Regions from separate parts of the Streptomyces sp. ISL-99 genome, predicted to be linked through region 1. Evidence: riboswitches for the same ligand, from Rfam matches in the RefSeq annotation. Region 1 holds a riboswitch; each other region holds the start of a gene.
What was found. A riboswitch is a leader RNA that binds a small molecule or an ion and turns the genes downstream of it on or off. The one in region 1 is predicted to bind cobalamin.
Positions count from the first base shown of each region.

Region 2: linked by a shared signal. The riboswitch ahead of J7E91_RS21895 (prenyltransferase/squalene oxidase repeat-containing protein) and the one ahead of J7E91_RS19715 (ribonucleoside-diphosphate reductase subunit alpha) in region 1 are both predicted to bind cobalamin.
Region 3: linked by a shared signal. The riboswitch ahead of J7E91_RS01345 (CbtB-domain containing protein) and the one ahead of J7E91_RS19715 (ribonucleoside-diphosphate reductase subunit alpha) in region 1 are both predicted to bind cobalamin.

Region 1 covers NZ_JAGGPC010000031.1:21,258-28,504, forward strand. Annotated here, with positions in the region: gene J7E91_RS19715 (ribonucleoside-diphosphate reductase subunit alpha) at 1-1,269, opposite strand, end outside; cobalamin riboswitch at 1,416-1,547, opposite strand; gene J7E91_RS19720 (YbdD/YjiX family protein) at 1,701-1,904, opposite strand; gene J7E91_RS19725 (carbon starvation CstA family protein) at 1,901-4,120, opposite strand; gene J7E91_RS19730 (GntR family transcriptional regulator) at 4,289-5,056, opposite strand; gene J7E91_RS19735 (extracellular solute-binding protein) at 5,341-6,621, shown strand; gene J7E91_RS19740 (carbohydrate ABC transporter permease) at 6,701-7,247, shown strand, end outside.
Region 2 covers NZ_JAGGPC010000035.1:13,875-21,121, forward strand. Annotated here, with positions in the region: gene J7E91_RS21875 (ECF transporter S component) at 1-674, opposite strand, end outside; gene J7E91_RS21880 (ABC transporter ATP-binding protein) at 671-2,482, opposite strand; gene J7E91_RS21885 (energy-coupling factor transporter transmembrane component T) at 2,479-3,639, opposite strand; gene J7E91_RS21890 (SCO2322 family protein) at 3,636-4,361, opposite strand; gene J7E91_RS21895 (prenyltransferase/squalene oxidase repeat-containing protein) at 4,388-5,644, opposite strand; cobalamin riboswitch at 5,736-5,874, opposite strand; gene J7E91_RS21900 (MBL fold metallo-hydrolase) at 5,901-6,938, opposite strand; gene J7E91_RS21905 (aldehyde dehydrogenase) at 7,131-7,247, shown strand, end outside.
Region 3 covers NZ_JAGGPC010000002.1:205,936-213,182, reverse strand. Annotated here, with positions in the region: gene J7E91_RS01360 (glycosyltransferase) at 1-199, shown strand, start outside; gene J7E91_RS01355 (kelch motif-containing protein) at 196-2,130, shown strand; gene J7E91_RS01350 (glycoside hydrolase family 6 protein) at 2,199-3,230, opposite strand; cobalamin riboswitch at 3,373-3,540, shown strand; gene J7E91_RS01345 (CbtB-domain containing protein) at 3,574-3,792, shown strand; gene J7E91_RS01340 (CbtA family protein) at 3,809-4,573, shown strand; gene J7E91_RS01335 (class F sortase) at 4,584-5,309, opposite strand; gene J7E91_RS01330 (hypothetical protein) at 5,311-5,877, opposite strand; gene J7E91_RS01325 (HAD-IIA family hydrolase) at 5,993-6,772, opposite strand; gene J7E91_RS01320 (hypothetical protein) at 6,947-7,247, opposite strand, start outside.

The DNA.
Region 1 (7,247 bases):
GTTCGACGCGTCCTTGAACGTCATCCAGCCGTTGCCGGTCTGCGCCAGGGTGCGCATCATCCGGCCGTAGAGCTGGCGCGCGGGAATCGTCGTACGGGCCAGACCGTCCGCCTCCGCCTTGCGGTACGCCGCGTCGAACGCGTCGCCCCACAGGTCGACCAGCTCGGGTACGTCGGACGGCGAGAACAGCGACCAGTCGGCGTCGGCCTCGACACGGCGCATGAACTCGTCGGGGATCCAGTGCGCGAGGTTCAGGTTGTGCGTACGCCGCGCCTCCTCACCCGTGTTGTCGCGGAGCTCAAGGAACTCCTCGATGTCCGCGTGCCAGGTCTCCAGGTAGACGCAGGCGGCGCCCTTGCGGCGGCCGCCCTGGTTGACGGCGGCGACCGACGAGTCCAGGGTGCGCAGGAAGGGGACGATGCCGTTGGAGTGGCCGTTCGTGCCGCGGATCAGGGAGCCGCGGGCGCGGATGCGGGAGTACGAGAGGCCGATGCCGCCAGCGTGCTTGGAGAGGCGCGCGACCTCGTGGTAGCGGCCGTAGATCGAGTCGAGCTCGTCGAGCGGTGAGTCCAGCAGGTAGCAGGAGGACATCTGCGGGTGGCGCGTACCGGAGTTGAAGAGCGTCGGCGAGGACGGCAGGTAGTCCAGGCGGCTCATCAGGCGGTAGAGCGCGGCGACCTCGTCGGCGGCCGCGGCGGAGTCGTCCTTCGCCAGTCCTGACGCCACGCGCAGCATGAAGTGCTGCGGGGTCTCGATCACCTGACGGGTGAGCGGGTGGCGCAGGAGGTAGCGGCTGTAGACCGTGCGCAGGCCGAAGTAGCCGAAGCGGTCGTCGGCGGCCGGGTCGATCAGCGCGTCGAGGCGGGCCGCGTGGGCGGTCACGAAGTCGGCCGTACGGTCGGCGATCAGGCCCTCGCGGTGCCCGACGGAGACCGACTCCGAGAAGGTACGGACGCCCTGCGTCGCCGCCTCGTCGCGGATCGTGCGGGTCAGGAGGCGGGCCGCGAGGCGGGAGTACGCCGGGTCCTCGGAGATCAGCCCGGCGGCGGCGTCGGTGGCGAGGCCCCGCAGCTCGGCCGCGTCCGACGCCGCGTTGCGGCCGCGGAGGGCGGCCGCGGCGACTCTGCCCGGGTCGGTGTCGGTAAGGTCGGCGGTGAGGTCGGTGAGGGTCCGCAGGAGCGCGGTTCCGGCTCCCTCGGTCCCGTCGGACGACTCCGTCGGCTCCGTCGATTCCGTGGCAGTTGCCGGATCGGCTGGCGCGATGGTCACGGGGTGCTCTCCCTCGCTCGGCTCGGGGCCGGCGGGGGGAGGAGTGGGGGCGTACGGGCGCACGTCACCGCTGAGGGGCGGCGGCGCACCGCGTAGCATCCACAGGCCCAACCGCGAGGCCCGGACGTGTCGGTATCCGGTTCGGTCGAGCCGGATACGCCGTCGGCAGGTCTTCGGACTTCCGGGTGCACAAAAGCGCACCGGTCACACCGTTGCGGGACAGTTCCGGATTCGCACCGGATTCCCCTGCGGCGACAGCGAGCATGAGCATACATGTGGGGGCGGTTGGGTGTTGCACCCCCCAGATGTTGTGTCGTCGCGCCGCTGTTGCTCCAGGGTGGAGCCCCGCACGCGGCGGGAACGCACAGTGCGGGGTACGCCATCGGGCCGCCGCATCCCCCGAAGGGGTCGCGGCGGCCCGTGTGAACCGTTCAGCAGCAGCGGAAGCCCTCGCGGGGGTCCGCCTCGCGGGCGTCCGTGCGGCTGCGTTCGAACGCGCGGCGGGTCATGACCGGGGCCCCGGGGTCGCAGGACCTCGCGTGCGCCACGTACCGGTCGTACGCCGACTCGCCGGTCAGCTCGCGGACGTACCAGCGGATACGGCCCGCCGCGCGGCGTACGTCCGCCAGAGTCATTCGGGCGTCCCCGTCCCGGCCGGCGCGGCCTCCCTGCGGTTGCCGCCCTCCGGGCCGACGCCGGCGGCGACGAGTTCGGCCTTCTCCTCCTTCGTCGCGATGATCGACGCGGGGGCGACGAGCTTGGACTCGACGTACGGCGCCTCGTGGAGCTTGACGCTCTCGGGTTCGCGGATCGCCTTGAGGCAGACCCGGCCGGCGTCCGCGAGTACCACCACGATGAGGGTCGCGAAGAGCGCGCACAGCACGCCGTCGACCGTGGAGTTGGTGACGACGGTGTGCATCTGGTCCATGTTCTTGGCGGGCGGCAGGACCTGGCCCGCGTCGATGCCCGCCTGGTACTTGTCGCGCTGGGCGAAGAAGCCGACCTTCACGTCGTCCGAGAAGATCTTCTGCCAGCTGGCGGTGAGCGTGACCGCCACGTCCCAGGCGAGCGGAACCGCCGTGACCCAGGCCCACTTCAGGCGGCCGGACTTGACGAGGAGTGTGGTGCAGACGGCGAGGGCGACGGCGGCCAGCAGCTGGTTGGCGATGCCGAACAGCGGGAAGAGCTGGTTGATGCCGCCCAGCGGGTCGTGCACGCCGACCCACAGGAAGTAGCCCCAGCCGCCCACGACGACCGCGCTGGCGAACCAGACGCCCGGCTTCCAGCTGACCTGGCGGAACGGCTTGTAGACGTTGCCCAGCATGTCCTGGAGCATGAAGCGCCCGACGCGGGTGCCGGCGTCCACCGTGGTGAGGATGAACAGCGCCTCGAACATGATCGCGAAGTGGTACCAGAACGCCTTCATCGCGGTGCCGCCGACGACGGCGGAGAAGATCTCCGACATGCCGAGCGCGAAGGTCGGCGCGCCACCCGTGCGCGACAGCAGGCTCTGCTCTTCGACGTCCTTCGCCGCCTGGGCCAGCACCTCGGGGGAGATGGAGAAGCCGAGGTTGCCCACCGCCTGGGACGCGGACTGGACGGTGTCCCCGATCACGCCGGCCGGCGAGTTGATGGCGAAGTACAGACCGGGGTCGATGATGCACGCCGTGATCATCGCCATCACCGCGACGAACGACTCGGTCAGCATCGCGCCGTAACCGATCATCCGGATCTGCGTCTCCTTCTGGACCATCTTCGGCGTGGTGCCGGAAGAGACCAGGGAGTGGAAGCCGGACAGGGCGCCGCAGGCGATGGTGATGAAGACGAACGGGAACATCGAGCCGGCGAAGACGGGGCCCGTGCCGCTGGTCGCGAAGTCGGTGACCGCCGGCATCTTCATCGTCGGCAGGGCGATGAAGACGCCGAGCGCCAGCAGCCCGATCGTGCCGACCTTCATGAAGGTGGAGAGGTAGTCGCGCGGGGCCAGCAGCAGCCAGACCGGGAGGACCGAGGCGAGGAAGCCGTAGATGATCATCCAGATGACGAGCGTGCCCGGCTCCAGCGTGAAGGTGTCCGCCCAGGAGGACTCCGCGACCCAGCCGCCCGAGACGATCGCGAGCAGCAGCAGCGCGACGCCGATGAGCGAGACCTCGCTGACCCGGCCGGGACGCAGTACGCGCAGGTAGACGCCCATGAAGAGGGCGATCGGGATGGTCATGCCGATGGAGAAGACGCCCCACGGGGAGTGCGCGAGCGCGTTCACGATGACCAGGGCGAGTACCGCGAGCAGGATGATCATGATGGCGAAGACCGCGACCAGCGCGGCCGCGCCGCCGAACGGCCCGATCTCGTCACGCGCCATCTGGCCGAGCGAACGGCCGTCGCGGCGGGTGGAGAAGAAGAGCGTCACCATGTCCTGGACGGCGCCGGCGAGTATGACGCCGACGATGATCCATATCGTGCCGGGCAGGTAGCCCATCTGCGCGGCGAGTACGGGGCCGACCAGCGGGCCCGCGCCCGCGATGGCGGCGAAGTGGTGCCCGAACAGGACGCGGCGGTCGGTGGGGTGGAAGTCGACGCCGTTGTCGAGCCGCTCGGCGGGGGTGGCCCGGTTCTTGTCGACCTTCAGTACGCGGTTGGCGATGAACCGCGAGTAGAAGCGGTACGCGATGGCGTACGAGCCGAGGGCCGCCGCCAGCATCCAGGCTGCGGAGACCTCTTCACCGCGCGAGAGGGCGAGTACGGCCCAGGCGATGGCGCCGACGAGCGCTACGGCGCTCCATACGGCGATCGACTTCGGGGACAGCGCCCGTTGTCTCTGGGCTGGCGTTGTCGACTGCGACTCCGGCATGACGATCCGTCCCCTCGCGCGATCTTTCTCGTAACGTGCGCGAAATCTAGGTCCTGTGACCGTCGTCCGTAACCCCCTGTCCGCATATCGGTACGGACACGGCCCGACCATTGCAGGTCAGGGCCGTACCAGAACGCCACCTGTCCGGTCGTCAGTCCGTCGGCCGCTTCAGTCAGTCGGTCGCTTCAGATTGGCGACGAACTTGTAGCGGTCGCCGCGGTAGACCGAGCGCACCCACTCCACCGGCTCGCCGTTCCCGTCGATCGAGTGCCGGGACAGCATCAGCATCGGCAGGCCCACGTCCGTACCGAGCAGACCCGCCTCGCGCGGGGTGGCCAGCGACGTCTCGATCGTCTCCTCGGCCTCCGCCAGGCGTACGTCGTACACCTCGGCCAGTGCCGTGTAGAGCGAGGTGTACTTCACGAGCGAGCGGCGCAGCGCCGGGAAGCGCTTCGCCGACAGGTGCGTCGTCTCGATCGCCATCGGCTCACCGCTCGCCAGCCGCAGCCGCTCGATCCGCAGGACCCGGCCGCCCGGCGAGATGTCGAGCAGGCCGGCGAGCGTGTCGTCGGCGGTGACGTAACCGATGTCCAGGAGCTGGGAAGTGGGCTCCAGGCCCTGCGCCCGCATGTCCTCGGTGTACGACGTGAGTTGCAGCGCCTGCGAGACCTTCGGCTTGGCGACGAACGTGCCCTTGCCCTGGATCCGCTCCAGGCGCCCCTCGACGACCAGCTCCTGGAGCGCCTGGCGCACCGTCGTACGAGAGGTGTCGAACTCGGCGGCCAGCGTCCGCTCCGGCGGTACGGGCGTCCCGGGCGGCAGGGTTTCCGTCATCTCCAGCAAGTGCCGCTTGAGCCGGTAGTACTTGGGCACGCGCGCGGTGCGTGTCGCCGCCGCCGTGCCCTCGGCCTCCGTGCCGCCCCCGTCCGTGGCCATGACCCGCCTTCCCGACTTCTGTGCTGCTGCCGTCACCGGCTCCTCCGACTGTCGCGGCTCACATGGTGGCACGGCCTCGTCACAGGTCGTCGCCCTTGCTCAGGTGTCGGTCCGATAACGGACGCGAGAGCCCTTCTTATACACCCTTGACACCCCTAAAGGTCTAGGCCAAGCTCCCGGTGCTGGTCTAAACCATTAAAGGCCAAGGTCCCACCCCCGGGCAGTACTTGTCGTAAGTCTTCGCGGTGGGCAGGGGGGTTGCAGGCATCCCTGAGGAGGGTGGCGTGAAGCGCAAGCTCATCGCGGCGATAGGCGTCGCGGGCATGATGGTCGGCATCGCGGCGTGTGGCGACTCGGGCAGCACGGGCGGTGGCGACGAGGCGAAGCCCAAGGAGCTCACGGTCTGGCTCACGGTCGACGCCCAGAACAACTGGCCCGAACTGGTCGAGGCGGCCGACGACGCGATCGCCAAGAAGTACCCGGGCATCAAGATCAAGCACGAGTACTACGGCTGGCCGGACAAGAACGCCAAGCTCGACGCCGTACTCGCCACGGACAAGGCTCCGGACGTCGTCGAGATGGGCAACTCCGAGATGGTCGGCTACATGGCCACCGGCGCCTTCGCCGAGGTCGACCCGTCGAAGTTCGACAAGTCGGGCGACTGGCTGGACGGCCTCAAACTGTCCGTCACCTATGAGGGCAAGACCTACGGTGTGCCGTACTACGCCGGTGGCCGCGTGGGCACCTGGCGCAAGGACATCGCCGCCGACGCGGGCGTGAAGGCCACGCCGAAGACGTACAAGGAGCTCACCTCCGCCCTGGACAAGATCCAGGAGAAGAAGGGCGACAAGTTCAGCGCCTGGTACCAGCCGTCGCCCGACTGGTACGCGGCCATGTCGTTCGTCTACGACGCCGGCGGCTCCATCGCCGAGCAGGACGGCGACCGGTGGAAGTCCAACCTGTCCTCGCCGGAGTCCCTCAAGGGCCTGGCCGAGTACAAGAAGATCCTCGACAGGTACATGCACGCCGACAAGACCAAGGACGAGGCCGACCGCCCGATCGTCTTCGGCCAGGGCAAGGCCGCGACGATGTTCGCCGCCGCGTGGGAGGGCGGGACCGCCGCCGACCCGAAGAACGACAAGGTCGGCAAACTGGCCGACAAGATCGAGAGCTTCGTGATGCCCGGCCCGTCCGGCAAGAACCTCCCGGTCTTCCTCGGCGGCTCCGACCTGGCCATCCCGGTCAAGTCCGACGCCCAGGCCGTCGCGGGTGAGTGGATCAACGCGTTCACCGGCGCCAAGGGCCAGAAGGGCCTCATCGCCAAGGGCAACCTCCCCAACAACAAGACGGACCTGGAGCCCCTGAAGTCGGACCCGGCCACCGCTGTCCCGGCCACCGCCGCCGCGTCCAGCTGGTTCGTCCCCACCGCTCCCGGATGGGGCCAGGTCGAGAAGGCCAAGATTCTCCAGACCATGCTCAAGGAGATCGGCACCGGCAAGAAGTCGGTCGAGGCCGCCGCGAAGGCCGCCGACGCCGAGATCGACAAGGTCATCAACACCAAGTGACCTTCAGCGGGCAGGGCTTCGCCGGTTCGGCGGGGCCCTGCCCGCCCGCAGTAGGAGAGGGAGCTGTGAGGAGCGCGCGATGAGTGCCGCAGAGACAACCACCGCCAAGGTGCCGCCGACGCGGCCGTCGCCATCACCGCGGACCGGGGCGGGGGGCCCGGCGGAAGCCCCAGGAAAGCCGGCCAGGAAACCGTCCGCGGGCGGAGCCGCTGTGCCGTGGGCACTGCTCGCTCCCTGTCTGCTGGTCATCGTGCTCGTCATGGGCTATCCGCTGGTACGGCTGGTGACGCTCTCCTTCCAGAGCTTCGGCAAATCGGAGCTGTGGGGCTTCAAGGACGCCGAGTGGGTCGGCCTGAAGAACTTCAACGCCATCCTGGGAGACGGCGAGTTCTGGGCGGTCGTCGTACGGACCATCGGTTTCACGGCCGGCGCCGTCATCCTCACCATGGTGCTCGGCATGCTGATCGCCCTGCTCATGCAGCGGGTGTCCGGCTGGGTCAAGGCACTCATCAGCATCGCCCTGGTGGCGAGCTGGGGCATGCCCATCATCGTCGCCACCGCCATCTTCAAGTGGATCTTCGACACCGATTACGGCGTACTCAACTGGCTGCTGAGCACCCTGCCCG
Region 2 (7,247 bases), on a different contig from region 1:
GCCAGGTTCTCGTGGAGCGGGTCGCCCGGGTGGAAGGAGACGCCGGACGACATGCCGCCGATGTACGTCCAGCCCTGCAGGTTCATGACGGTGCCGTAGAGGAACGCCGCGACGCAGCCGTACGCCGCCAGCATCACCAGCTCCAGGCGGCCGCGCAGGCGCTCCGCGCCCGGCAGCAGGCCCGCCCCCATCGTGAACCAGCCCATGGACAGCATCTGGAACGGCATCCACGGCCCGACACCACCCGTGAGCAGTGCGGAGGCGAACATCGTCACCGCACCGAGTACGAAGCCGAAGCCGGGCCCCAGGACCCGCCCGCTCAGCACCATCAGGAAGAACATCGGCTCCAGGCCTGCCGTCCCCGCCCCGAGCGGCCGCAGCGCCGCGCCGACGGCGGCCAGCACGCCCAGCATCGCGACGGCTTTCGCGTCGAGCCCGGAATCGGCGATCGTAGCGACGACGACGGCGACGAGGAGGGGGAGGAGGACGGCGAGGAGCCAGGGGGCGTCCTGCGCGTGGTCACGGGCGAGCCCCGAGGCGGGGTCGGCGAGCAGCGGCCAGCCGAAGGCGATCACCCCGATCGCGCTGATGAGCAGGAGCGCGGCGACGGAGCGGGGGCCCAGGCGCACCGGGCGTACGGGGCGTACGGGGCGGGCCGGCTGTGCGTCGCTCATGCCGTCGTCCCGCCCAGCGCGTCGCGCACCTGCGTGACGGTCAGCCACTTCTGCGGGGCGAGGATCTTCGCTGTTTGCGGGGCGAAGGCGGGGGAGGAGACGACGACCTCCGCCGTCGGGCCGTCCGCGACGACCTCGCCGTCGGCGAGGATCACGACGCGGTGCGCAAGCTCCGCGGCGAGCTCGACGTCGTGCGTCGCCAGTACGATCGCGTGCCCTCGCGCGGCCAGCTCGCGCAGCACGCCGACCAGGCGCGACTTCGCCGCGTAGTCCAGGCCGCGGGTCGGCTCGTCGAGGAGGAGGAGCGGGGGTCGGCCGGTGAGCACGATGGCCAGGGCCAGGGCGAGGCGCTGGCCCTCGGACAGGTCGCGCGGATGCGTGTCGTCCTGGATGCCGGGGAGCAGGTCGGCGACCAGGGCCCGGCAGGCGCCCGGTTCGGCGCCCGCGTCGCTGTCGGCCGCGGCGCACTCGGCGGCGACGGTGTCGGCGTACAGCAGATCGCGCGGCTCCTGCGGGACCAGGCCGACCTCGCGGACCATGTCGCGGGGGCGGGTGCGGTGGGGGGTACGGCCGCCGACGGTGACGGTGCCGGAGGTGGGCTCGATCATGCCGACGAGGGTCGCGAGGAGGGTGGACTTGCCGGCGCCGTTTCGCCCCATGAGGGCGATGGTCTCGCCCCGGGACACGGTGAGGGTGACCCGGCGGAGGGCCTCTACGCGGGCGCGGCGGATGTGGAGGTTCGTGACGGTGGCTACGGCGGTGCTGGTGCTGGTGCTGGTGCCGGTGGCTTCGGCGGAGGGCGGCTCGGGGCGGCGGCGTCCCAGCAGGCGGGCGAGCTTTTCCCCTACCCGCCCCTTCCTGAAACTGTGGGCTCCGCCCCCAGACCCCCGGTCCTCAATCGCCGGACGGGCTGGATATGGCCCAGGGGCAAGCACGCTTGCCTGTGCCGGGTCCTGCGGCGTGCCGGACGCGGCACCTGGTTCCGCGTCGGCCAGGGTCGCCCGCAGGTCCGTCGCCCGGCGGCGGGCGTCCCGTACCGAAAGGGGAAGCGGGGTCCAGCCCGCGAGGCGGCCCAGTGCCACCACCGGCGGGTGCACGGGCGAGGCCGCCATGATGTCCGCCGGCGCACCCATGCGCGGCGTCTCACCCGCGCCCGGCAGCAGGATCACCTGGTCCGCGTACTGCACCACCCGCTCCAGGCGGTGCTCGGCCAGCAGCACAGTCGTACCCAGGTCGTGCACCAGGCGCTGGAGCACCGCCAGCACCTCCTCCGCCGCCGCCGGGTCCAGCGCCGAAGTCGGCTCGTCCAGGACCAGCACCTTCGGGTGCGGGGTGAGCACCGAGCCGATCGCGACGCGCTGCTGCTGGCCGCCGGAGAGCGTGGCGATCGGGCGGTCGCGCAGTTCCGCGAGGCCGAGCAGGTCCAGCGTCTCCTCGACCCGGCGCCGCATCACGTCCGGCGCGAGGCCGAGCGATTCCATGCCGTACGCCAGCTCGTCCTCGACGGTGTCGGTGACGAAGTGGGCGAGCGGGTCCTGGCCCACCGTCCCGACCAAGTCGGCGAGTTCGCGCGGCTTGTGGGTCCGGGTGTCGCGGCCGTCGACCGTCACCCGTCCGCGCAGTGTGCCGCCCGTGAAGTGCGGGACGAGGCCGGAGACCGTGCCCAGCAGAGTCGACTTGCCGACTCCGGAAGGGCCGACGAGCAGGACCAACTCGCCCTCCGGCACGGTGAGATCCACGCCCCGGATCGCCGGCGACGCGGCGTCGCCGTCGGCGTAGCTGACCGACACATTCTCGAACCGGATCACTTCGGAGTCGCTTTCACTACGGGAGATGCGGGAGGTACCGGAGATGCGGGAGATACCGGAGACGCGGGAGGCACCGGGGCCACGAACGCCGGCAACAGCCCGATCAGTACCGACGCCGCCGGCCACAGCGGGAATTCGGGGGCGACGAGAGGGACCACCCCGGGGTGCAGGGCCACCGGATCGTCCGCGGCCGCCCAGATCATCAGCGCCGCGACCGCCGCCCCCGACCCCGCCACCAGCCACGCCCGTACACCCCACTCGTCGGGCCGGTAGCGGGTACGGACGCTGCGCCGGCCGCCGAGGCGCAGGCCCGCCAACGCGGCGACGAGCCCCCCGGCCATGACCGGCAGACCGTACGTCGCACCTTCGGCGGCCAGCAGCCCGTACGATCCGGCGCACACCCCGAGGAGCCCGCCGAGCGTCAGCGCGGTCGTCGTGTGCCGTACGGCGGGCGGAACCTGGGCGGTGCGGCCGTAGCCGCGCGCGTCCATCGACGCGGCCACCGCCACCGACCTCTCCAGCGCGCCCTCCAGGACCGGCAGTCCGATCTGGAGTACGGCCCCCACGCCCCCGGTCGGCCGGCCGCGCAGGCGGCGGGCGGTGCGCAGCCGCACCACGTCGGCCACCATGTTCGGCGCGAACGTCATCGCGACGACGACGGCGACCCCGGCCTCGTACAGCGCGCCCGGCAGCGACTTGAGCAGCCGGGCCGGATTGGCGAGCGCGTTCGCGGCGCCCACGCAGATCAGGAGTGTGGCCAGCTTCGCCCCGTCGTACAGCGCGAAGACCAGTTGCTCGGCCGTCACGCGCCCACCGATCCGCACACCCTGCGCCCAGTCGGGCAGAGGCACTTCGGGGAGCGTGAACAGGGTGTGGGTGCCCGGAACCGGTGAGCCGAGGAACGTCGAGAAGACCAGGCGGATGCCGATGACGAGCAGGCCGAGCTTGACGAAGGCGCCGTACGAACGCGCCCACGGCGCATCCGTCCGCCGCGCGGCCACCACGTACCCGGCCACCCCCACCAGCATCCCGAGCAGCAGCGGATTGGTGGTCCTGGACGCGGCGGCGGCCAGGCCGAGCGCCCACAGCCACCACGCCCCGGCGTGCAGCGCGTTGCTGCGGCCGGCTTGCGGCGCGCGCAGGGTCATGGAAGTCATCCGCGGCGGCGGCGCGCCTGCCACACGCCCGCCGCGCCGAGCGCGAGCACGGCGGCGAGGCCGACGAGCAACCCGGCGGAGGGTCCGCCGCCGCTGTCGTCGTCGGTGGACGTGAGGGCGGTCGGGGACGCGGCGGAGGTGCCTGCGTCCTCACGGCCGGACACCTGGTCCCCGCAGCCGGTCTTCGGGTAGCCGGAGATCGCGCAGAGCAGGGCCGTGCTGTTATAGCGCAGCGGCTTCGCCACCGAGGCGAGCGCGTCCGCCGCGGTGGCGTCCGTACCGGTCCGGGCGCACGCGGTGCGCAGCGCGGGCGGCTGCTCACCGTCCGGGGCGTCGGCCGGCGTACCGGGGTCGATGACGACCGCGATCCGCTTGGCGCCGTCCTCGGCGGGCGTCCCGCCGCAGACGGCGTCGAAGGAGTCGGCCGCGTGGCGCGGCTTCGCGGAGTCCTGCGAGTCCTCACTCACCGAGAACCGGAAGCCGATGACATCGCCGTCGGCGGGCCTGGCGGTGGCGGGCCCCTGGGTGGCGTACGTCCACTCACCGCCGTCGCTCTCCCAGAACGACCAGTAGCGGTAGCCGCCCGACGCCGCGGCCTGCGCGGACATCGCCTGTACGGACGCCGCCTGTACGGACGCCGCCTGTACGGACGCCGCCTGCGCGGGCCCCGCCGCCGGGCCCAGCACCGCGAGCGCGGCGCCGAGCGTGAGCAGCGCAGCCATCAGCCGGGTCCGCACGACCGCGACCGTCACAGCTGCTGGTTCTTCTTCTTGCGGCCGCTGAACAGGATTCCGGCGCCGACGCTCGCGATGAAGAAGACAGCCACGATCCACCAGGTGCCGAAGCCGCCGCCGCCGTCGTCCTTCTTCTCGTCGGCGGCATCGTCGGCGGCCTTGTCGGCGGCCTCCGGCGCCGGGCCGGTCGCATTGAGCGCCTTCACCAGGTCCGCGCCGCCGAAGCTCTTCGGGTCGGTGCCGGTCGCGTGCGCGGCGAAGATCAGCTGGGCGTACGCGGCGGGACCGTTGCCCTTCGCCCAGGCGGCCGAGTTCTTCTCCAGCCACTCCAGCGGCTTCCGCGCCTGCTCGGCGCCGCCCTGAGCGGCCAGCGCGACGACGGCGTCCGCGGTGTTGCCGAAGTCGGGCTGCGCCTTCGTGTCCTCGGCGCCCGGCATGGGAGGCGTGTCGAGGTGGCCCGTTTTGGCGAGTACGTCGTCGAGGTACGCGGCGCCGTTGGCGGCGGCCTGCGCGGGCGTCAGCTTCCCCTTCACGCACTTGACGGGCTTCTGGCCGGGCTTGTCCCCGGGCTTCTTGCCCTTGGCGTCCAGCTTCTGGCCGAGCCCGCCCAGTACACCCGCCGCCGTCGCGTCGGCGTTGGGCGCGAGCTTGCCGGCCTTGTCCGGCTGGTACGCGAACGCGCCGCCGCCCGTCTTCGCGTCGCACGGGACCGAGAAGGTGACGAGCGCGTCGTACGGCGACTTGTCCTCCTGCGACTTCACCTCGGCCGGCTTCTCGCCCGCCGCGGCCAGCGCGCCGATGACGACCGAGGTGGAGTTGGCGTCGCTCGGGCTGCCGGGGTTGTAGCCCCAGCCGCCGTCCTGGTTCTGCGCACCCTTCAGCCAGCTGACGCCCTTCTTCACCGCGGCGTCCTGCCCGCCGAGCGCGCTCAGCGCCTGCACGGCGGCGGCGGTGGCGTTGCTGTCCGTCATGGTCTTCGACGTGCACGGCTCGGCGGCGTCGGCGCGGAAGGACGCGAAGCCGCCGCTGTCGCACTGCTGGCCGACCAGCCAGTTCACAGCCTTCGCGGCGGGCTTGATGCCCACCGTGTCCTGGGCGAGGAGGGCCAGCGACTGCCGCCAGACACCGTCGTACGTCGGGTCCGACTCGCCGTAGAGCCCCGAGGGAATCACGGGCTTGGGGGACGGCGCGGCGACGGCGGTCGTGGCGGTGGCCGCGCAGAGTACGGCGGAAGCTGCGAGCACGGTGGCTGCGCTGCGGCGAAGGGTCATGACGGGCGGGGGCCTCTCCTGCTGAGGAGCCGGGCCCGGGCACGCGAAAACCACGCACCGGGCTCCGGCTCCGTATACCTCGACGGTGCCGAGCCAGTAGTCATGCCGGACCGGGCGTTCCGACTTACCGCCTCGCACGGGCGGATACGGCTGCGGGTCAGTGCCGGATTCGCACCGGCTTCCCCCAGAACGGCATGATGACGACTCGCACACTGTACCGGCCCGTATCAGGCGCCCCCGGTGGTGGTCCGCGCCTTCACGCAGCGACGTACGTGACCGGATCGCCGCCCGGCACCGCTTCCGCGCGGCCCAGCTTCACCAGCCGGCGCAGGTGTGCCTCCGCCTCCGAGACGGCGATGTTCCTCGACCCGTAGGGGATCTGGTCCCAGGGCCGGTTCCACTCCATGCGTTCGGCGAGCTGCCAGGGGGTGAGGGGGGTGGCGAGCAGGGCGCGGAGGCCGTTGAGGCGGTCCTCGTGGTGGCCGAGGAGTTCCCGCACGCGGGCGGGGGCGCCGGTGAACGCGTGCTGGTGGGCCGGGAGGACCTCGGCCGGGGCGAGGCGTTCGACGCGTTCGAGGGAGTCCAGGTAGTCGCCCAGGGGGTCGGTGACGGTGGTGTCGTCGGGGTCCTCGTACAGGCCGATGTGCGGGGTGATGCCGGGGAGCAGGTGGTCGCCGGAGAAGAGGCGGCCGTTGCCGGGGAGGTTCGCCGGGTGCGTCTCCTCCAGGTGGAGGCAGACGTGGCCGGGGGTGTGGCCGGGTGTCCAGATCGCGCGCAGGCGGCGGCCGGTGAGGGGGAGCAGGTCGCCGGGGACGATCTCGCGGTCGGGGAGAGCCGCTGAGAGGCCGGGCAGGGTGCGCATGCGGCCCGACTCTCGGGCGGCGCGGAGCGGGGCGAGGTGGTCGTCGGGGGCGCCGGCGGCGGTGAGCTTGGCGGTGATGTAGTCGAGCCAGGTGCCGGGCTCCGCGTTGCGGGTCCGGCGTACGACGTCGGTATCGGCGGCGTGCATGGCGATCCACGCACCGGACGCGTCACGCACCTGCCCGGACAGGCCGTGGTGGTCGGGGTGGTGGTGCGTGATGACGACGCCGTGGATGTCGGTGACGGACGTACCGAGCGCGGCCAGACCGCCGGCCAGGGTGTTCCAGGACGCGGGGTCGTCCCAGCCGGTGTCGATCAGGACCGGCCCGTCGTCGGTGTCGAGGACGTGGACCAGGGTGTGGCCGAGCGGGTTGTCCGGAATGGGAACTTCGATCGACCAGACGCCGCCGCCGTGCTCGGTCACCTGCGACACGGGCCGTCCTCATTCCTTCGGCATTCCTTCGTCCAGGACTAGAACTCGTTCCAATAGTCGCCCAGGTCGACTTCTTTGCAAAGGGGTGGTCCATGGACTCCACCGACTGAAACTGGTACTAGTTCTGATGCACCGTCAGGAAACTGAAGGCGGGCATCGCGGGCCCGTGAGAGCCGTGGGAGGCAGACAGTCATGACCGAGCTTGTGGAGCACCGGAAGCTTTACATCGGCGGCGAGTTGACCGACCCGCTGGGCACCGACGTCATCGAGGTCGTCTCGCCGCACACCGAGCAGGTCATCGGCCGCGTG
Region 3 (7,247 bases), on a different contig from region 1:
GCCGATCTTCGCCTGGCGCTGGTCCATGCGCCAGGCGAAGAAGAACAAGAAGAAGCCGGACCGGCACGGGCCGCCGCCGCCGAGCCAGTCGGAGTCGCCGGCCGGTCCCCCGCCGGAGGCCCACGCACCTCAGCCGAAGCCCACCTGGGCCGCTTCCGACCAGACCATGCAGATCGCCCTTGGGGGACGTAAGAAATGAACTACCGTCCGAGCCGCCGCACCCGCCGCCTGGCGATAACGGGTGCGGTGGTGCTCGCTCTGGCGGGGATGAACGGGCCCGCGCTCTACCGCTTCGGTTCGGAGCAGTACCACGACTACAAGATCAACCGGCCCGAGTACAAGGCGGAGAACGGCCACTGGGACTTCCTCGACGTCCCGTCCGAGTTCCGCATCAACACGATCCACGCCGCGCTGCTGCACACCGGCAAGGTGCTGCTGATCGCGGGCTCGGGCAACAACCAGAAGAACTTCGACGCCAAGAAGTTCGAGTCGGTGCTGTGGGACCCGAAGACCAACACGTACAAGAAGATCCCGACGCCCAAGGACATGTTCTGCGCCGGGCACACCCAGCTGCCCGACGGGAAGCTGCTCGTGGCGGGCGGCACCAAGCGGTACGAGAAGCTCGAAGGTGACGTCACCAAGGCCGGCGGCCTGATGATCGTCCACAACGAGGACCCGGACGCCCCCAAGACGCTGCCCGCGGGCACGATCTTCACGGGCAAGAAGAACGGCAAGACGTACGTCTCCAAGGACCCGGTCCTGGTGGAGAAGGCCAAGAAGATCTTCGACAAGCAGACCGGCCGGTTCCTGCGCACCGAGGCGGGGCTCGGCCGGATCTACGTCGAGGCCAAGGTGTCCGGCAAGAAGTACGAGTCCGGCACCGAGGACAACTACCGGGTCCACGGCCTGTCGGGCGCCGACGCCAGGAACGTGTACGGCATCGCCCAGAAGCTCGCCCTCGACAAGAAGGACTTCCAGGGCATCAAGGACGCCTACGAGTTCGACCCGGTGGCGGAGAAGTACATCACCGTCGACCCGATGAACGAGGCCCGCTGGTACCCGACGCTGACCACGCTGGAGGACGGCAAGGTCCTGTCGCTGTCCGGCCTGGACGAGATCGGCCAGATCGTCCCCGGCAAGGACGAGATCTACGACCCCGTCACGAAGAAGTGGGAGTACACCGGGGTCATCCGGAAGTTCCCGACGTACCCCGCCATCTTCCTGATGAACAACGGCAAGCTCTTCTACTCCGGCTCCAACGCCGGGTACGGGCCCGCTGACGAGGGCCGTGAGCCGGGCATCTGGGACCTGAAGACCAACAAGTTCAAGAAGATCCCCGGCCTCAGCGACCCGGACATGATGGAGACCTCCGCGACCGTGCGGCTGCCTCCCGCCCAGGACGAGAAGTACATGGTCATCGGCGGCGGCGGGGTCGGCGAGTCCGAGAAGTCCAGCGAGAAGTCGCGCCTCGTCGACCTCAAGGAGCCGAACCCGCGCTTCAGGGACGGCGACTCGCTCGACGAGGGCACCCGCTACCCGAGCGCGTCCCTGATGCCCGACGACACCGTCCTGATCACCGGTGGCTCCAGCGACTACCGCGGGCGCGGCGGCTCCGACATCCTCCAGGCGCGGCTGTACGACGCCAAGACCGGCACGTACCGCCGGGTGGCCGACCCGGCGGTGGGCCGCAACTACCACTCGGGCTCGCTGTTGCTCCCCGACGGACGCGTCATGATCTTCGGATCCGACTCGCTGTACTCCGACAAGGCCAACACCCGGCCCGGCGTCTTCGAGCAGCGCATCGAGATCTACACGCCGCCGTACCTCTTCCGGGACGCGCGGCCGGAGCTCACCGGCGGCCCGAAGACGATCAAGCGCGGCGGTACGGCGACCTTCAAGTCGGCGCACGCCGCGGCCGTCAAGGACGCCAAACTGATGCGGCCCAGCGCCGTCACCCATGTCACCGACGTCGACCAGCGCACGGTCGCGCTGGAGATGAAGAAGACGAAGGACGGCATCTCGGTCACCGTGCCGAAGAACCGGGCGCTGGTCCCGTCCGGCTACTACATGCTGTTCGTGACGGACGATCAGGGCACGCCGTCCGAGGGGGTCTGGATCGAGGTGCCGTAAACCCCTGGACATGAGGGGAGGGCCGCCCCCGTCGGGCGGCCCTCCCGTCGTGTCCTGCGGCGCGACCGCTACTTCGCGTTGCGGGCCAGTTCGAGCGCGTACTCCTCGTACCACTCGCCCGCCTTCGGGCCGCCCTTGCAGTCACCGTCCGACTCACCGGGACGCTTGATCCACAGGAACGCGTCGACCAGGTCGTCGCCGGTCTTGGTGGTCGGCTTCTCACCGAGCGCGCGGCCCGGCGGGTTGCACCAGTTCTCCGCGGGGTCGCCCCCGGTGTACGGGCCGTTGCCGTTGCGGCTGGTGTCGATCACGAAGGGCTTGTTGCCGACCTTCGCCGAGAGCTTCTTGCCGAAGTCCTTGCTGACCTCGGTGGTCTGGAAGTTGGAGACGTTCACCGAGAAGCCGTCCGCCTTCGCGATCCCCGCCCGCTGGAGCGGCTCGAACAGCGAATCGGGCGACTTCCAGCCCGCGTTGCCGGCGTCCAGGTACACCTTGGCCTTCGGCTGCTGCTTGAGCCGCTCGATGGCTCCCTTGAGGAGGTCGTACCGCTCCTCGTGGAACTCCTCGGGCGTGCACCCGTCGACCAGGTGCAGCAACGCGTCCGGCTCCAGGATCACGGTCGCCGGGCGGTTGCCGATGCCCTTGGCGATCTCGTCGACCCACGCACGGTAGGCGTTGCCGTCGGCCGCGCCGCCCTTCGAGAACTGCCCGCAGTCACGGTGCGGGATGTTGTAGAGGACGAGCAGCGCGTCACGGTCGGCCTTCTCGGCCGCCTCCGTGTACCCCTTGGCCTGCGCCTCCGCGTTCTCCGGAAGAATCCACTCGGCGGCCGGCTGCTCGGCGATCTTCCTGATCAGCGCGGCCTTCTCGTCGTCGCCTTCCTTGGCGTACGCCGCGGCCTGCTTGGCGGCGCTTCCCTCCGGATTGACCCAGTACGGGTCGCTGCCCTTCGGCTGCTGCTTCAGCGGCGGCTGGTTCGTCGCCTCGCCCCCGCCACCGCCGGACGAGGTGCAGCCCGTCAGCAGCAGCGCGGCTCCCACAGCCCCCACCGCGGCCACCCGGACACCCTTGCGCCTACGGCCGCTGTAACTGCCGTACATCCACTCCCCCTTGGCTGCACTCACGATGCACTGAAAAACTCACATACGAGGACCCCCCCGGCCCCTCTCCCCGGACACATCCGGTCGAAACCATCCTGACACACCGGCCCGGAGCGAGGGGCGCACCCGCGATGGCCTGTTGACAGTGCTCAGCCAGGCTGGGACTCTCCGGAAGACAACTCCACACACATCGAGGCGACGGTGGACAGGAACCCGGTGCGAAGCCGGGACGGTCCCGCCACTGTGACCGTACGAGAGCCCAAGGCCCCCGTACGGAAGTCAGGAACTGACCCGTCGTCCTCCTGCATTGGGGCGTGGAAACCTCAGAAGGAGGCACACCGGTATGTCACTGCACACTGCGCAGCACACCGACACCGCGGCGGTCGAGTCCGCCACGACCACCACCCGCGACTGGCTGATCATGGCCGCCGCGGCGATCATCGCCGTGATCGCGCTCTACGCGGTCTTCATGGACAACGGCACAGTCGTCTCCGCGACGGGCGACTACCTGCACGAGTTCTCGCACGACGGCCGGCACCTCTTCGGTGCCCCCTGCCACTGATCGGGGCCGTCGCACCATGTCAACACCTGTACTGCCCCTGCTCGGACGCGGGCTCGCGGCGGGCGGGGTGGCCGGCCTTGCCGCCGGTCTCTTCTCCCTGCTCCTCGCCGAACCCCTGATGGACCGCGCGATCCGGCTCGAAGAGGCACGCTCCGCCGCCGAAGAACACGCGCACGGGGCCGCCGCCACGGCCGTCCAGCACCACGAGGAACTGTTCTCCCGGTCCACCCAGCACTTCGGGCTGGTCGTCACGGCGGTCGTGGCGGGGCTGGCGCTGGGCGTGCTCTTCGCCCTCGCGTACGCCCTGGTGCACCGCCGTACGGGCCTCGGTGAACGGCCGTGGCCCCGCGCCCTGGCCTTCGGCGCGGCCGCCTTCGTGGCGGTCTCGCTGCTGCCGGGACTGCGCTACCCGGCCAACCCTCCGGGTGTCGGCGACTCCGGCACCGTCGCCAACCGCCAGTCACTGTGGCTGGCCGCCGTCGTGATCGGCGTCCTCGGCATGGTGCTGGCCTGGCAGGTGTACGTACGCCTCGCGGACAGGTCGGTTCCGGTGCGCCACGTCGCGGTGGCCGTCACGGGGATCGCGACGCTCGCGGTGCTCTTCGCACTGCCGGGCAACCCGGACGAGGTCCCGGTGGCGGCGACGCTGCTGTGGGACTTCCGCATGCTGTCGCTGGCTTCGCACGCGGTGCTGTGGGCGGTGTTCGCGGGGGTCTTCGGGGCGCTGGGGCTACGGGCCGCGGGGCGCACGGCTCCGGCTGCGGCGCCGGTGGCGGCGTAACGGCGTCCGGTCAGCCCTTGCCCGTACCCGAACCCGTATCCGTACCCGCACCAGTCAGGTAGGCCGAGACCACGACGTTCGCCGTGTACGTGCGGGCCTTCTTGTCGTACGTGCCCCCGCAGGTGATCAGGCGCAGTTCCGCCCGGTCGCTCTCGCGGGGGCCGTACACCTTCTGCGGGTCGAAGCGTTCACGCGTGAAGACCTGGATGTCGTCGATGGTGAATTCCAGGCTCTCGCCGCCGGCCCCCGTCACCCGGATCTTCTCGCCGGGGCGCGCGGCGCTCAGCCCGTAGAAGACGGCCGGTCTGCTCTCGGTGTCGACATGGCCGACGAACAGGGCGACTCCCGGAGCACCCGGCTTGGCCCCTTCCCCGTACCAGCCGACCTTCGAGGACTGGTTGTACGGCGGCGGATCGACGGCGCCCCACCGGTCGAGCCCACGGCGCACGACGGGCGCCGTGATGCCTATGGAGCGCACGTCGAGGTGCTGCGGTGTCGCGCCGTCGACCGGTGGGTGCGCGGGAGGCAGCGGCACTCCCAGCGGACGGCCGACAGCGGCCACGTCTCCGGTGGTCGGCGCCGAGCTGCCGCCGGGGCCTTCGGTCACCTCGCGGCCCCACAGCCACAGCCCGAGCAGCAGCACCGCCCATGCGACACCGGTCAGCAGCCGTCCACCGCCGCTGCCCTCGCCGCTGCCGCTGCCACCGCCGTCGGCGGGACGGTCCTCGGCGGACATGTCAGTCCGAGTCCGTACGACGGCGGCGTACGCTCCGGTACGCCACGGCCACGGCCGCCACGCCCGCCAGTACCAGGCCGATCACGGTGTGCGGCGTCCCGGGCCCGCCCTCGTCGGCCGCGGCGACTTCGGCCGTACCGCCGCCGCCCGCGTGCACGGGTGCGACGGGCGTTGCGTGGTGGGTCGGGTGGTGGGTCGGGTGGTGCGTGGGCTCGTGGTGGTGGGCGACCGTGACGGTGCCGCTCGCCCGGCCGCCGTCCTCGCACTTCACCCGGATCTCGTAGTCCCCGGCCTCGGCGTCCGAGCGGATGCGGGCCTCGGCGAAGAGGTCGCCGCGGTCCGCCGCGGGGCTGAAGTGGGCGGGCGACGAGAAGGCGTCGGACGTACCCGTGGCGTGTCTGCCCCGGCACACGTCGACCCGCAGATCCACCTCCCCGCCCGGAGCGATGGTGGACGGGGTGACGACGACCCGGCCCCCGGCCTCGTTGCCGGCGTGGGCGGCGGCTGCGGGCGTCAGGACCGCCGCGGCCGCCACACCGGCACAGAGAGCAAGTTGCAGTGAGCGCATAGTGAACCTCCTGGTACTACGAAGATTCACCGGTACGGCCGGTTTCCGCATCTCCAGAGGCCCGCCACTGCGCCGTACGGACCTCTGGAGCGGTCAGGAAGCGATCAGCGAGCGATCAGACGCGGTCGACCAGGTCCGCGATCGAATCGACGATCGTCGAGGGCCGGAACGGGTAGCGGTCGACGTCCGCGGGCCCCGTCAGACCGGTCAGGACCAGGAACGTCTCCATGCCCGCCTCAAGGCCCGCCAGCACATCCGTGTCCATCCGGTCGCCGATCATCGCACTGGTCTCGGAGTGCGCGCCGATCGCGTTGAGCCCGGTCCGCATCATCAGCGGGTTGGGCTTGCCGGCGAAGTACGGGTCCTTGCCGGTCGCCTTCGTGATGAGCGCGGCAACGGCGCCGGTGGCGGGCAGCGGCCCCTCCCGGCTCGGGCCGGTCTCGTCGGGGTTGGTGCAGATGAAACGCGCGCCGGCGTTGATGAGGCGGATGGCCTTGGTGAGTGCCTCGAAGCTGTAGGTACGCGTTTCGCCCAGAACCACGTAGTCAGGCTCGTGGTCGGTCAGGACGTAACCGATGTCGTGCAGCGCGGTGGTCAGTCCCGCCTCGCCGATGACGTACGCCGTGCCGCCGGGCCGCTGGTCGTCGAGGAACCGCGCGGTGGCGAGCGCCGAGGTCCAGATGTTCTCGACCGGAACGTCCAGGCCCATGCGGAAGAGGCGGGCGTGGAGGTCGCGGGCGGTGTAGATCGAGTTGTTCGTCAGCACCAGGAAGGGCCTGCCCGACTCGCGGAGCCGCTTGATGAAGGCATCGGCTCCGGGGATGGGCGTTCCCTCGTGGATGAGGACGCCGTCCATATCGGTGAGCCATGATTCGATCGGCTTGCGCTCTGCCATGTGCCGGACTCCTGCCGTACGCAAAAAAAAGCTGGGGGCGCCCGGACCACACCGTCCGGGCGCCCCCAGCCTAATCAGGCTGCCGTGATCTTGACCCCGGCGATCAGCCAATACCAGTTGTTGCTGGCGGTGCGGTGGAAGCCGGCGCCGGTGGCCCGGCGCCCCGGGGCGCGTTCACTCGCGACGCTGCGGCGCGCGGAGGCGCCGGGACCCGGCGACGAGCGCTCCGCCCCCGAGGAGCAGCGCGCCGGCGATGGCGCCGAGGGCGAGCAGCGGACCGGGGTCGCGGCCCGTCATGGCGAGGGCGTGGGGGTGCTCGCGGATGCGCGGCGTACCGTCGTCGAGGGTGATGTCGGGCGCGGGCTCGCGCTCAGGGGCCGGAGACCGGTCGGGGTCGGGGTCACGGTCGGTTTCGGCGTCAGGGTCGGTGTCGGGGTCGGTGTCGGTGTCAGGGTCGGTGTCAGGGTCGGTGTCG